3 regions of the Corynebacterium sp. A21 genome follow, and region 3 is predicted to be linked to each of the others. Evidence: predicted binding sites of a transcription regulator. Region 3 holds the regulator's gene; each other region holds the start of a gene.
The links. Region 3 encodes LexA, which represses DNA repair genes until DNA is damaged. Its sites were predicted from a motif close to CGAACANNTGTTCG; they were not measured.
Positions count from the first base shown of each region.

Region 1 (4,210 bases), 110 kb from region 3:
GGCTGCGCAATTCGGTGTTGAGCTGCGCAGCCTGCCCGGTGGAGTCAATGTAGTAGATAAGGCTGAGCTGCGGTCCTAGTTACCGAACCCGGCGCGCTTGAGCGCATCTGCCAGAGAGCCACTGTTATCGCCGCCTGCCTGGCGACCACGCTGACCACCTGCTTTTTGCCCGGCGGACTTTCGTCCGGCGCTGCCCGGCTGAACCCGCTGCTGCGGCTGCTTCTTCGGGGCGTCGTTACGCGGCTGCTTCTTCGGTGCAGGAGCACCTGGTTCGTCGCTGAGGCGCAGGGTCAGGCCGATGCGCTTGCGTTCCGCATCGACCTCCATGACCTTGACCTTCACCACCTGCCCGGACCGGACCACCTCATGTGGGTCGGCGATGAATTTCTCCGCCATCGCCGAGACGTGGACCAGGCCATCCTGATGGACCCCCACATCCACAAAGGCGCCGAATGCCGCGACGTTGGTGACGGTCCCTTCCAGGATCATGCCCGGGGTGAGGTCAGAGAGCTTCTCGACGCCCTCCTTGAATGAGGCGGTCTTGAACTCCGGGCGGGGGTCCCGGCCCGGCTTGTCCAGTTCGGCGATGATGTCGGTGACGGTGGGAACCCCGAAGGTTTCATCGGCGAAGTCCCGGGGATCAAGACTTTCTAGTACACGTGTATTACCGATGAGTTCGGCGATGCCCAGACCGGTGGCAGCGGTGATCTGTCGAACCACCGGATAGGCCTCAGGGTGAACGGCGGAAGCATCCAGCGGATCCTTGCCACCGCTGATCCGCAGGAAACCAGCACACTGCTGGAATGCCTTGGGCCCCAGCCGTGGTACCTTACCCAGTTCCTTCCGACTATTGAACCGACCATGCTCATCACGGTGGGCGACAATATTCGCCGCCAGCGTGGAGCTAACACCGGCGACCCTGGTCAGCAGCGGTGCCGAGGCGGTGTTCAGGTCAACTCCGACAGCGTTCACAGCGTCCTCCACCACGGTGTCCAGGGTCTTTGCCAACGCATGCTGGTTCACATCGTGCTGGTACTGCCCCACACCGATGGACTTGGGGTCAACTTTCACCAGCTCCGCCAGCGGATCCTGCAGCCGACGGGCGATGGATACCGCACCTCGCAATGACACGTCCATGTCCGGGAATTCTGCGGCGGCAATCTCAGAGGCCGAGTACACCGAAGCCCCCGACTCAGAGACCACCACCGGGGTGGGACGCTTGCCGCCGGCTTGTTTGATCAGGTCCGCGATCTCCTGGCTGAGCTTCTCCGTCTCCCGGGAAGCCGTACCGTTGCCCACCGCCATCAAATCCACCGAGTGGGTGGCACACAGACCAGCGAGCTCCTGCACCGCATCCTGCCAGCGGTTCTGCGGCTGATGCGGGTAGACGACGGTGGTGTCCAGCGCCTTACCGGTCGAATCAACCACCGCCACCTTCACGCCATTGCGATATCCGGGATCGAGTCCAATGGTGGCGCGCTGGCCCGCCGGCGCTGCCAGCAGGACGTCCCGGAGGTTGGTGGCGAAGATCTCCAGAGCGCCCTCCTCCGCTTTCTCCCGCAGCCGCATGCGCACGTCCAGACCTGAGGAGACATAAAGCTTGGTGCGCCAACCCCACCGCACAGCATCGGCGAGCCAGGCGGAGGTATGGGTATCCAGTTCGAAGCGGGCAGTAATGATCCCCTCATAGAGATCGTCCGCTCCGGCGTCGAGGTTCAGTCGCAGGACGCCCTCATTCTCACCCCGGAGCAGCGCCAAAATGCGGTGACTGGGCAGTTTGGTGAAGGGCTCCGCGAACTCGAAATAGTCCTTGAACTTAGCACCCTCCTGCTCCTTGCCCGTCACGACGCCCGCGGCCATGGTGCCGCGTTCATACATCTGTTCGCGCACCTCGCCGACCAGGTCAGCATCAGTGGCGAAGCGGTCGATGAGAATCGCCCGAGCACCCTCAAGGGCCTTCTTGGTGTCCTCGAAACCCTCGGTGGTGAAGCGTTGAGCGACATTCCCCGGATCAAGGGCAGGATTGCCGATGAGCTGATCCAATAATGGTTCCAGGCCGGCTTCCCGGGCGGTATCAGCCTTGGTTTTGCGGCGCTTCTTGAAGGGCAGATAGAGATCCTCGAGACGTGCCTTGGTTTCACAACCCTGGATCAGGGAACGCAGCGCATCAGTGAGTTTTCCCTGTTCCTCGATCGCCGCCAGGATCGAGGCTTTCCGCTCCGCCAGCTCCTTCAGATAACTTTGTCGCTCCTCCAGCTGTCGCAGCTGGGTGTCATCGAGTCCGCCGGTGACTTCCTTGCGGTAACGGGCGATGAAGGGCACGGTATTGCCCTCATCCAGGAGTTTGCAGGCGGCGATAACCTGTTCCTCCCGGACTCCTAGTTCACGGGCAATCGTGCGGGAAATCGAGATAGCTGACATTCCTGCAACTGTAGCGAAGGCTGCGGTATCCGGCTCGTACTGATCCACTGAATGACCCTCCGGTCAGCGGGAATCCAATATTTATTCGAATGTTCGTTCTATAATGTTCACCTGGAATTAGTTCATACGTTCGATGTTTGGATATATGCTGCAGGTATCCAACGGGAAAGTTAAGGGAAGGGGAGCAGGATCATGCCACTGATCAAAGAGTACGTCGCAGCAGTCGAAACCCACTTGAGCGCCATTGCAGACATCTTCGCCAACCCCGATGCGGCCACTTTCACCGCCAATGCCGACTCCCTTCCGGCTCTTGAACGAGCACTCAATCTCAAGGCAGGTATTGATGCCGCGATCGCCTATGCCGCCGACCAAGCCAACGCTGGCGATCGCGTCGGTTCCTCCCGCACCATCGACTATCTGATCAAAGAACTTGGCCTCTCCTACAACCAGGCCAATGCCCGCCTACGCTTGGGCCACCAGAATCACGGAAAAGTCACGATCCCAGAACCGACAGTTCCTGAGGCCTCCCCCGAGGCGGAAAATCAGTCATCGTCGGCGCAGGATTCTGCCGATGAACAACGCCGTAGAGAAGAAGCACAACGAAAGGACGAGCAGCAGCGCCGGCGTGCCGAATCAGAGCGCCTCAAACAAGAGGAAGCCACCCGTGCCACATCCCGGGAGAACTCCCGCGATAGCCGCATCAGCCAGGAAAAGCTCGCCATCATCGACCGTGAGCTGGAGAAGCTCAACTCCGATGCTCGCCTCAGCCGCAATGAAATCTACGCCCGAGCGGTGATCCAAGCCAATACCCGCAGCCCAGAGGATCTCAGGGAGTGGGTACGCACCCGCGTCAACCAGGCCAACACCGCCACCAAAGATCCGCTGGCGGCATGGAAGAAGCGGGAGCTGAAGATCAGTCGCCCGGACAGCGACGGCGGCGCGAACATCTACGGCTATGTCAGCGCCGATACCCTCGCACTCCTGGAGACAGCTCTGGCTCCCGCCGCCCGACCAGGCCATCTTGTCGATGACCCCACCGTCAAGGACACCCGCACCCTGCCACAGCGGCGCCACGATGCGCTGAGCGTGATCCTGGGCAACCACAGCGCCGAGAAAATCAACCGCACCGGCATCGGCACCATCGTAATCAGCATGTCTGCCAAAGACATTGACAATCTGGCGGATCCGAGCGCTGACCACCGCTACCCCACCAACACCAACGCCATGCTCACTCCGGCAGACATCCTCCGCCTGGGGGCCACCAAGTACAATTTTGCAGTCGTCCATGACCCCAACACCGGCGATCCGCTCCACGTCGCCCGCACCGAACGGCTGGCCACCGTCGAACAGCGCATCGCACTATTGGCATCGCAGTTGGTCTGTACCAACCCCGACTGCACCCAACCCTTCTGCAATTGCGAAATCCACCACCTGATTCCCTGGCAGCGGGGCGGAGGCACCGATATCTGGAACCTGGCGGTCCTCTGCCGCCCGCACCACGGCGACAACAACGACTACCGGAATGGCCGTGGCGCTCGAGGCCACGCAGAACGGGATCCGGAGACCGGACGGGTCGGATACCGGCCACCACCCAGACCCGGGAATCCACACCCAGCGGTAGAACTCAACAACACTGACCGGCAGGAACACTCCGGCGGAGCGAAAATCCGCAACCAACCATGGCCCAGCGAGCAATCAGAATCCCCCCGGAACACCAGGAGCACTGCGGAAGAAGGCCGCCCATCAAACACCACCGGCGATTCCCTGGATGAGACTCCGGCGACCTCGC
Region 1 covers NZ_JBQPQY010000001.1:420,285-424,494, reverse strand. Annotated here, with positions in the region: gene ACTU46_RS01890 (Tex family protein) at 76-2,421, opposite strand; gene ACTU46_RS01885 (DUF222 domain-containing protein) at 2,614-4,210, shown strand, end outside.
Region 1: ACTU46_RS01885 (DUF222 domain-containing protein) is a predicted target of LexA. The motif match lies at 2,496-2,509, and genes of this name have one in related genera.

Region 2 (4,210 bases), on a different contig from region 3:
CAGGGTTTTGGCCAGGGATTTCGCCAGCACCGGGTGCTCATAACTGATCTCCTCCTCCCCGCTGCGCCGCCGCAGATAGGGATGGACTGAGCCACCCTGGATGGGGCCGGGCCGGATCAGCGCGATCTCAACAACCAGGTCAAAGAAGTTCTGTGGCTTCAGGCGCGGCAGCGTGGAGAGCTGCGCGCGGGATTCCACCTGGAAGACTCCCACGGCGTCGGCACGCGAAAGCATCTCGTAGATCTCCGGCTCAGCCAGATCCAGATCCCAGAGTTCCACCCGTCTGCCGGTGGTCTGCTCGACCAGGTCGATCATGTGGTGCAGGGCCTCGAGCATGCCCAGGCCCAGCAGGTCGAATTTCACCAGCCCGGCAGAGGCGCAGTCATCCTTGTCCCACTGCACCACGGAGCGCTTGTCCATCCGGGCCCATTCGGTGGGCACCACATCCGCGATGGGCCGGTCACAGATAACCATGCCTCCGGAGTGGATTCCCAGGTGACGGGGCTGCCCCTGAAACTTCTCCGCCAGCTCCACCACGTCAGCCGGAGGTGCTGCTGTACCCCTGGACCAGGCATCCGCGGTGCCCGGTGGGTAGCCGAGCGCGCGGGCGGCATCACGGATCGCCCCCTTGGTGCGGTAGGTGATCACATTGGCCACCTGGGCGGCATAATCCCGGCCGTATTTCTCATAGACGTACTGGATGACCTCCTCCCGGCGACCGGATTCAATATCAATGTCGATATCGGGTGGCCCCTCCCGTTCCGGGGAGAGAAACCGTTCAAAAAGCAACCCGGCGGAAATCGGCTCGGCGTTGGTAATACCGAGTGCGAAACACACCGCCGAGTTCGCCGCCGAGCCCCGCCCCTGGCAGAGGATATTCTCCCGGCGGCAAAAATCCACCAGATCATTGACGATGAGGAAATAGCCGGGAAAGTCCAGCTGCCCGATCACCCCGAGCTCATACTTGATCTGCCGCTGCGCCCTCGCCCGGATCTCCGGCGGGCGGCTGGCATACCTCGTTTCGGCGCGGGTGCGCACCAGGTGGCGCAGCCAAGACATTTCCGGCTGACCCTCCGGGGTCTTCCAGTGCGGCAGATTCGGCGCGAGCAGGTCGAGGGTGAAGGAACATTCCTGCGCGATCTCAACCGCGGTGACCAGCAGCTCCGGACGGCCGGGCACCATGATGGACACCTGCTCGCCGGAGCGCAGCCACCCCGCCCCCATCGGATGGAGTGCTGACTCCGCCTGGCTCATCGCCTCCCGGCGTGCAAGCGACCGCTTCGCCCGGGCCAGCGGGGCGTCATGACGCGTGGCGGCGGCCGGGCGCGCCGAGACGATGGCCCGCAGTTTTGGCCATTCATCCAATTTGGCGTGGTGGTCGGCATCCTCCGGCAACATGCTCACCACATATTCCCGGATCACATTCGCTGCGCCGAAACCGTCGATCAGCCGGTCTATCTCCCCCAGCCAGGAATGGTCGGCGAGTATCAACCAGTGCCCCTCAGCTGCCGCAGCGATCAGCTCCAGCGGTGGGTAATACAGCCGGCCCTTCTCGCCGCCGGCCATATGTGCCGCAGCGATCAAGCGGGAGAGCCGACGATAACCTTCCGGATCACGGCAGAGCAGGGTGAGCACGCGGTCCGCCGCAAGCGTCAGTTCGGCGCCGAAGACCGTGGGCAGCCCCGCCTCGGCCGCAGCCTCGGCGAACTTGATGGCCCCGTAGAAACCATCGCGGTCCACCACCGCCAAAGCGGATAATCCCAGCTCAGCGGCACGCGCCACCAGGGTTTCCGGATCAGAGGCACCACTGAGAAAGCTGTAGCTGGAGATGGCGTGTAATTCAGCGAAGGCGCGGGATGCTTCTCGACGCCCCGGGGCAGGGGCTTCGCGCAGATGATCGACCGGAACCGGTTCCGGCCCCTGCCGGCCGGAAAGAATCTGTTCGAGCCGGGACCAACTCAACGGGGCACCGCCAGTGAATCTCACATCTCAGAACCTAGCACAACATTAGAACATATGTTCCAATATCTCAGAATGGGCAAGAACCGGTGAAAACTCTTTTCAGCCCGATGACCCGCAGGCTAGGCTCAGAAAAAGCCGATAGGAGGCCGTCATGAGACACCCCTTCCGCACCATCCTGCTCCTCGCCACGGCCACACTGCTCACCGCCTGCACCGGTGCCGGAACCGGAACCCCCACCGAGACGGTCACCGTCACCGAAGGCCCCGGCACTTCGGCAGCCACCAGTACCCCAACCACTCCCACCACCTCCAGCCCCACGGATCCCTTCATCGAATGCACTCCGGAGGCCCTGGCCCGCGATATTGACCCCGGCCTCGACACCGTCCTCTACTGCGACGGGCAGTGGCTGCGCGGCGGCCGGTGGCAGACCGACTGGGTGATATATGCCTTCTGGAACAACGGTCGCTGGGTGGAATATGAGGCACACGGCAGTTCCGAAGTCACTGAATACCCCTGCTTCGACCTTGACCGCGCCCGGGCTGATGGTGCGCCGGAGGAGATCCTGGGCATGATGGCCGAGTGCGACTGAGTCCGCCAGAACCCACCTCCCAAACCCTCTCGGTTCGAAAAAACTAGACCAAGCTGTTCGGCGCGTGTTAATGTCTTCCCCCAGTACCCCCTGAATATTTTCCAGCAAAGGATGACACCATCATGAACCTGCGCCGTATCCTGGCTGGCGGCACCGCCACCATCTTCGCCGCCACCGCACTGGTCGCCTGCTCTTCCTCCGACTCCGATTCCGAGTCCGCCGAGGGCCCGATCCGCATCGGCACCACCGATGCCGGAAAGAAGGCCTGGGTCGCTTTCGAAGAGCAGGCAGATGCCGCTGGTGTCGACATCGAGGTCGTCCCCTTCAGCGACTACGCCACCCCGAACCAGGCCCTGAGCCAGGATCAGATCGATGTCAACCTCTTCCAGCACCTGTTGTTCCTGTCCGAGTACAACGTCGGAAACAATGATGACCTGACCCCGGTCGGTGCCTCCGAGATCGTGCCGCTGGCACTGTTCTGGAAGGACCACGAGGGCATTGACGGCATCGAGGGTCAGTCTGTCGCCGTTCCGAATGACCCCTCCAACCTGGGTCGTGCCATCAACGTGCTGGTGCAGGCTGATCTGATCACCTTGAAGACCCCGGGCCTGATCTCCCCGACTGAGCTCGACATCGACGAAGAGGCCTCCAAGGTCACCCTGACCCCGGTTGATGCCGCCCAGACCACCGTCGCCTACGGCGAGGGCACCCCTGCCATCATCAACAACTCCTTCCTGGACCGCGCCGGTATCGACCCGAACACCGCGGTTTTCGAGGATGATCCGGAGTCCCAGGAAGCCGAGCCCTACATCAACGTCTTCGTGACCAAGGCCGAGGATGCCGCAGATCCGCGCGTGGCCGAGCTCGTCGAGCTGTGGCATTCCCCCGAGGTTCAGGCTGCCGTGGACGAGGATTCCGCCGGCACCTCCGTTCCGGTTCAGCGCACCGCCGCTGAGCTGCAGGAGATCCTGGATCGCCTGGAAGCGGACGCCCAGAAGTAAGACACCAGCGCACCCAACCCCACCGTTTCCCACGGTGGGGTTTAATCTTGTACCGGCCCTGTCATCAAAGCAAAGTGAGCACACGAACAGTGTCTGACACCCAGCAACGAAGCGGAACCCGCATCGAGTTCCGGAACATCTCCAAGGTGTTCAACAACAATAAGAAGGCGACCACCATCGCCGTCGATAATGTGTCGATGTCCGTTGAACCCGGCGAGGTACTCGGCGTCATCGGCTATTCCGGCGCCGGTAAGTCGACACTGGTTCGGCTGATCAACGGTCTGGACAACGCCACCTCCGGGCAGCTGCTGCTCGATGGAGTTGATGTGGTCGGCAAGTCGGAGTCGCAGCTGCGCAAGATCCGCTCCGGTGTGGGCATGATCTTCCAGCAGTTCAACCTCTTCACCTCCCGCACCGCAGCCGGCAATATCGAGTACCCGCTGAAGCTGGCCGGTGTCCCGAAGGAGGAGCGCAAGCGCCGGGTCGCGGAGCTGCTGCAGTTCGTCGGCCTGGGAGATAAGGGTCGCAACTTCCCGGAGCAGCTTTCGGGTGGGCAGAAGCAGCGCGTGGGTATCGCCCGCGCGCTGGCGAACAACCCCTCCCTCCTGCTAGCGGATGAAGCCACCTCTGCGCTCGACCCGGAGACCACCCAGGAGGT
Region 2 covers NZ_JBQPQY010000003.1:107,816-112,025, forward strand. Annotated here, with positions in the region: gene ACTU46_RS06875 (error-prone DNA polymerase) at 1-1,986, opposite strand, end outside; gene ACTU46_RS06880 (hypothetical protein) at 2,114-2,551, shown strand; gene ACTU46_RS06885 (MetQ/NlpA family ABC transporter substrate-binding protein) at 2,674-3,552, shown strand; gene ACTU46_RS06890 (methionine ABC transporter ATP-binding protein) at 3,627-4,210, shown strand, end outside.
Region 2: ACTU46_RS06875 (error-prone DNA polymerase) is a predicted target of LexA. The motif match lies at 2,010-2,023, and genes of this name have one in related genera.

Region 3 (4,210 bases):
CGAGTGAAGTCCCGGAGCGCGAAGTAGGACTCAGCTGCTGGCGAGTTTCCCAGATGAGCGCAATCGCTGCAGCGATGACCAGCAAGATTCCGCCGACAGTCTCTTTGCGCGATTCCGTGCTCTACAAAACTGGTGCCAAATTTAAAACGCAGAGCATTAGCTCGCGATGATCACTTCAATCTCACGTTCCCGGAGTGCCTCAAGGAAGGTCTCGGGAGCACCCTCATCGGTGATGACCACGTCGATGTCATTGATGCCGGCAAAACTGACCAGGTAATCATTGCCCAGCTTGGTGGAGTCACAGAGGACGACAACTTTGTGAGCATTGGTGACCATCGCGGCCTTGATGGCGGCTTCCTGGGGATCTGCGGTGGAAAGACCGTGGTCCAGAGTCAGGGCGTTGGTACCGATGAACGCGACATCGCCGCGCATCAGCGCCAGAGTGCGTAGTGCGGTATCACCGACGACCGCCTGGGTGATGGCGCGGACGCTGCCTCCCAAGAGCTGCACCTCGGTCAGCCCGGCATTAGCGAGGTTCAGGGCGGTGACCAAGCTATTGGTCACGATCGACCATTCCCGGGCTCGCGGTTGTTCGGTGATCAGGTTGGCCAGTGCCGTGACGGTGGTGCCGGCATCGAGAAACATGCTGCCGCGGGCAGCGGGTAATTGGTCCAGGGCAGCCCGGGCGATCGCCGATTTTGCGGCGGAGGCCGAGCGAAAGCGGGTGTCCAGGCTGAACTCAGCGGTCTGGAAGGTCTGGCTGGCCACTGCGCCACCATGGACGCGGTGTACGATTCCCTCGCGGTCCAGCACTGCAAGATCGCGGCGGATGGTCTCGGCGGTAACTTCGAATCGTTCCGCAAGCTCGGTGACGTTAACGCGACCTTCGACAGCGGTCAGCGAAGCGATCTGGCGGCGGCGTTCCTCAGCGTACATCCAACTTCCTCGGTCTAATGGGATCGAACTGCGTGACGTTGTTCCATCAATTTCCGATTCTCCCACTTTCGGCAGAAGCAGTAGCAGATTCATTTTCCACGCACCCCTCTCCGGGGTGAATAGAAAATTCTGAAGTATCAGAAGAAACTGCATTGACCTCTGGAAATAGCTCATCCGGCAGACCTATATCCGTATAGGCGGCAGCTGCGCGGAACGAAGTTCGGGGGTGAGGTTCGGGCGGTGGCTAATAATCCCCGGTCTCGAACCGCGGCAGCTATGCCGTGGCCCGTCTACCTGGGGACTAGAGCTTGCGCATCACTGAGACGACCTTGCCCATGATCTCGGCATCGTTGCCGGGGATGGGGGAGAAGGCGTCATTGTGGGGCAGGAGCCAAATGCCGGTGGAGTCCTTGTGGAACTCCTTGACGGTGGCCTCTCCCTCGATGAGTGCGGCGACGAATTCGCCCTGCTCGGCGACCGGCTGGGAGCGAACAACAACCCAGTCGCCGTCCAGAATACCGGCGTCGCGCATCGATTCGCCGACGACCTGCAGCATATACAGTTCGCCGTCGCCAACGATCTCAGCGGGGAGCGGAAAATAATCCGAGACATTCTGCTCCGCCAGGATCGGGGATCCGGCGGCGATGGAACCGACCACCGGGATATAGCTGGCGGAACTTGCCTCGGCCGGGATGCTGCCGGCTGCTGCCGGCTTGGCAGCGACAGGTTCTCTCCCAAACTCACCTCCAGGAAGCTTTCGAACGTCCACGGCGCGCGGCTTATTCGGGTCCCTGCGTAGGTAGCCCTTCTTTTCCAGCTCCTTGAGCTGGTAGGCCACCGAGGAGGTGGACTGTAAGCCGGCGGCATCGCCGATCTCGCGGATGCTTGGCGGGTAACCCCGCAGCACCACCGCATCCTGGATGACCTCGAGGATCCGACGCTGCCGGTCGGAGAGGTCCGACTTCTGGGTTTTGCCGCTGGCAGTGGTCTTCGAGGATGTTGCTTTGGCTCTGGCGCGGGCCATGTCAGAAGCTCCTTAGGTCTGGACCAACGAGGGTCAGTGTTCAGCCGGTGCGGTTGTAGGTCCGCTTCGGCGGGGCGACAGTCCTGCTATTCGAATCAGCTGGTCGGTTTCTGGGCGAACCCTGCCCCATCACATTCGAATTTAACACGAATGTTCGAGAAAAGGGGGATTTATCTGGACAAGTGTTCGAAGGCATGTTATAAATCGAACAGAAAAGTGTATTCGAATACCTGAGCGAGAGATGTTTGGGTGTGGCGGGGCGGGTTCCTAGGATTGCCCACGGATGAAAGGACATGATGGTGGCGATTTCTCTTAATCACACTCAACCAGCACAGATCAACAATAAATTTGATTCCAGGGTCGTTCCTGCGGCGGCGATATGGGAGCCGAGGGAGGGGTTTTCCCTCTCTCCTCGGGGCGTCGGAATACGTCGCCTTTCCCGGGAAATTCGAACAGAGGGACTAACCCCTTCCAGGGTCACCATGGCTCCGAAGTGCCTGCGCAAAAGCGGACTTCAGTTGGGGGAGTCTACTCAGGCATATTTGGCGGGTGCGGTCTTCGGGCTTGCTTTCGTGGTCGGGATGGTCCTCGGCGGTGACTGGGATGAGCCGGTCCCGAACACCACGCTGCCGGGCCAGGAAATGTCTGTGTCCGTCCGCTGATTCGGGGCGGGTACGCTGTCCTCTGTGGGGAGCGCGATATTTACGATGCCGACCGGCCCCGCAGAGAGGTTCTGAAACTCCCGTGTACTGTCCCTTTTGCCATCATGACCATTCTCGGGTGATTGATTCCCGGGTCTACGAGGGCGGGTCCTCGATTCGCCGCCGACGGGAGTGCAGCTCCTGCAAGCGTCGGTTCACCACGGTCGAGAAGGCGGTACTCCTGGTGATCAAACGCAATGGTGTCACCGAACCCTTCAGCCGTGACAAGGTAATTACCGGTGTGCGCCGTGCTTGCCAGGGAAGGGATGTCTCTGATGATGCCTTGAAGCGCCTCGCGCAGGAAGTGGAGGAGGCGGTCCGTGGACAAGGTAGCTCGCAGATCAACGCCAATGAAATCGGTCTGGCGATCCTGGAGCCGCTCCGAGAGCTCGATGAGGTGGCCTACCTCCGCTTCGCATCCGTCTACAAGTCTTTTGAGAGCGCTGACGACTTCGAGTCGGAAATCCGTCTGATGCGCCGTCGCTCCCGGAACCAAACCTAGAGTCTCGATCCGGGAGATCCGTCTTAACTGAGTTTGTCGATCGCCTTTTGGATCCGGCGCTCAGAGACCGGCTGTGCGGTACCTAGACGTTGGGCAAAGAGACTGACCCGTAGCTCCTCGATCATCCACCGGATGTCCTTGACCGCACGGGTCTTTTCCCTTCCCGTAGGTAGCTTCTGTAGTCGACGACTCAGGTAGTCGAGGACTCCATCGACAATGTCCTGACGATCGGCATCCTTGTCCGGATCCCTGGGCATTTCCTCCAGCCGTATCTGCATCGCCTGAAGATACCTGGGGAGATGTCGCAGGTGGGTTATCCCGTGGACACTGATGGCGTGTGCGGGTAGCAGGAAATCCAGCTGGCGCTTCATATCTTCGATGGCCTCGCCGGTCCACTGTGCCAATTCGCCCCGGATATTGGCATAACCGACCAGGGCGGGAGCCAGGCTGACCACGGAACGACGCACCTCTCCGGCGACCTCCGGTGACACCGCCGCCTTGAGCTCCTGGAATTTCTCCGGGTCGCGCACCGGGCCACCGTGGCGGAGCATGCCATCACGGATCGCAGCGATGCGCGCATCCTCCACCAGACCGGCAGGGCCACCGTGTGGATAGTTATCCACCGCCACCCGCTGCTGCAGCGGAAGGCCCTTGGTCATCTGGTTGGCGTTGACACTGATTTCCCGCATCAGCAGGGTGAGTGTCGCCGTCATCATGGAGGTCTCGGCCTGCGCCTTGGTGGGCATCACCTTCACCGCGACCCCGTCTGCAGTGGCCACGAGGGAGGGGTAGGCGGTGACCGCATGGCCGTCAATCTTGGTGGTCACTTCCGGCGCGAGTACTCCCAGTGAATCTGCGGTCCATTCCTTGGCCGCCGCGCTTTCTGCCTGACGGCCGGCTTTGGACAGTGAAGATCGAATCTGTCCGGCCCGGCGCTCCCTGAGCGCTCCGAGGTTTTTGTCGGTGTCGGTGATCTTGCCGTGCTTATCGACGGCCGCGTAGGTCATCCGCAGGTGCGAGGGAAGAGCACTTGGCCGGAAATCCTCG
Region 3 covers NZ_JBQPQY010000001.1:531,167-535,376, forward strand. Annotated here, with positions in the region: gene ACTU46_RS02390 (DeoR/GlpR family DNA-binding transcription regulator) at 157-936, opposite strand; gene lexA (transcriptional repressor LexA) at 1,238-1,960, opposite strand; gene ACTU46_RS02400 (hypothetical protein) at 2,443-2,622, shown strand; gene nrdR (transcriptional regulator NrdR) at 2,705-3,163, shown strand; gene hrpA (ATP-dependent RNA helicase HrpA) at 3,187-4,210, opposite strand, start outside.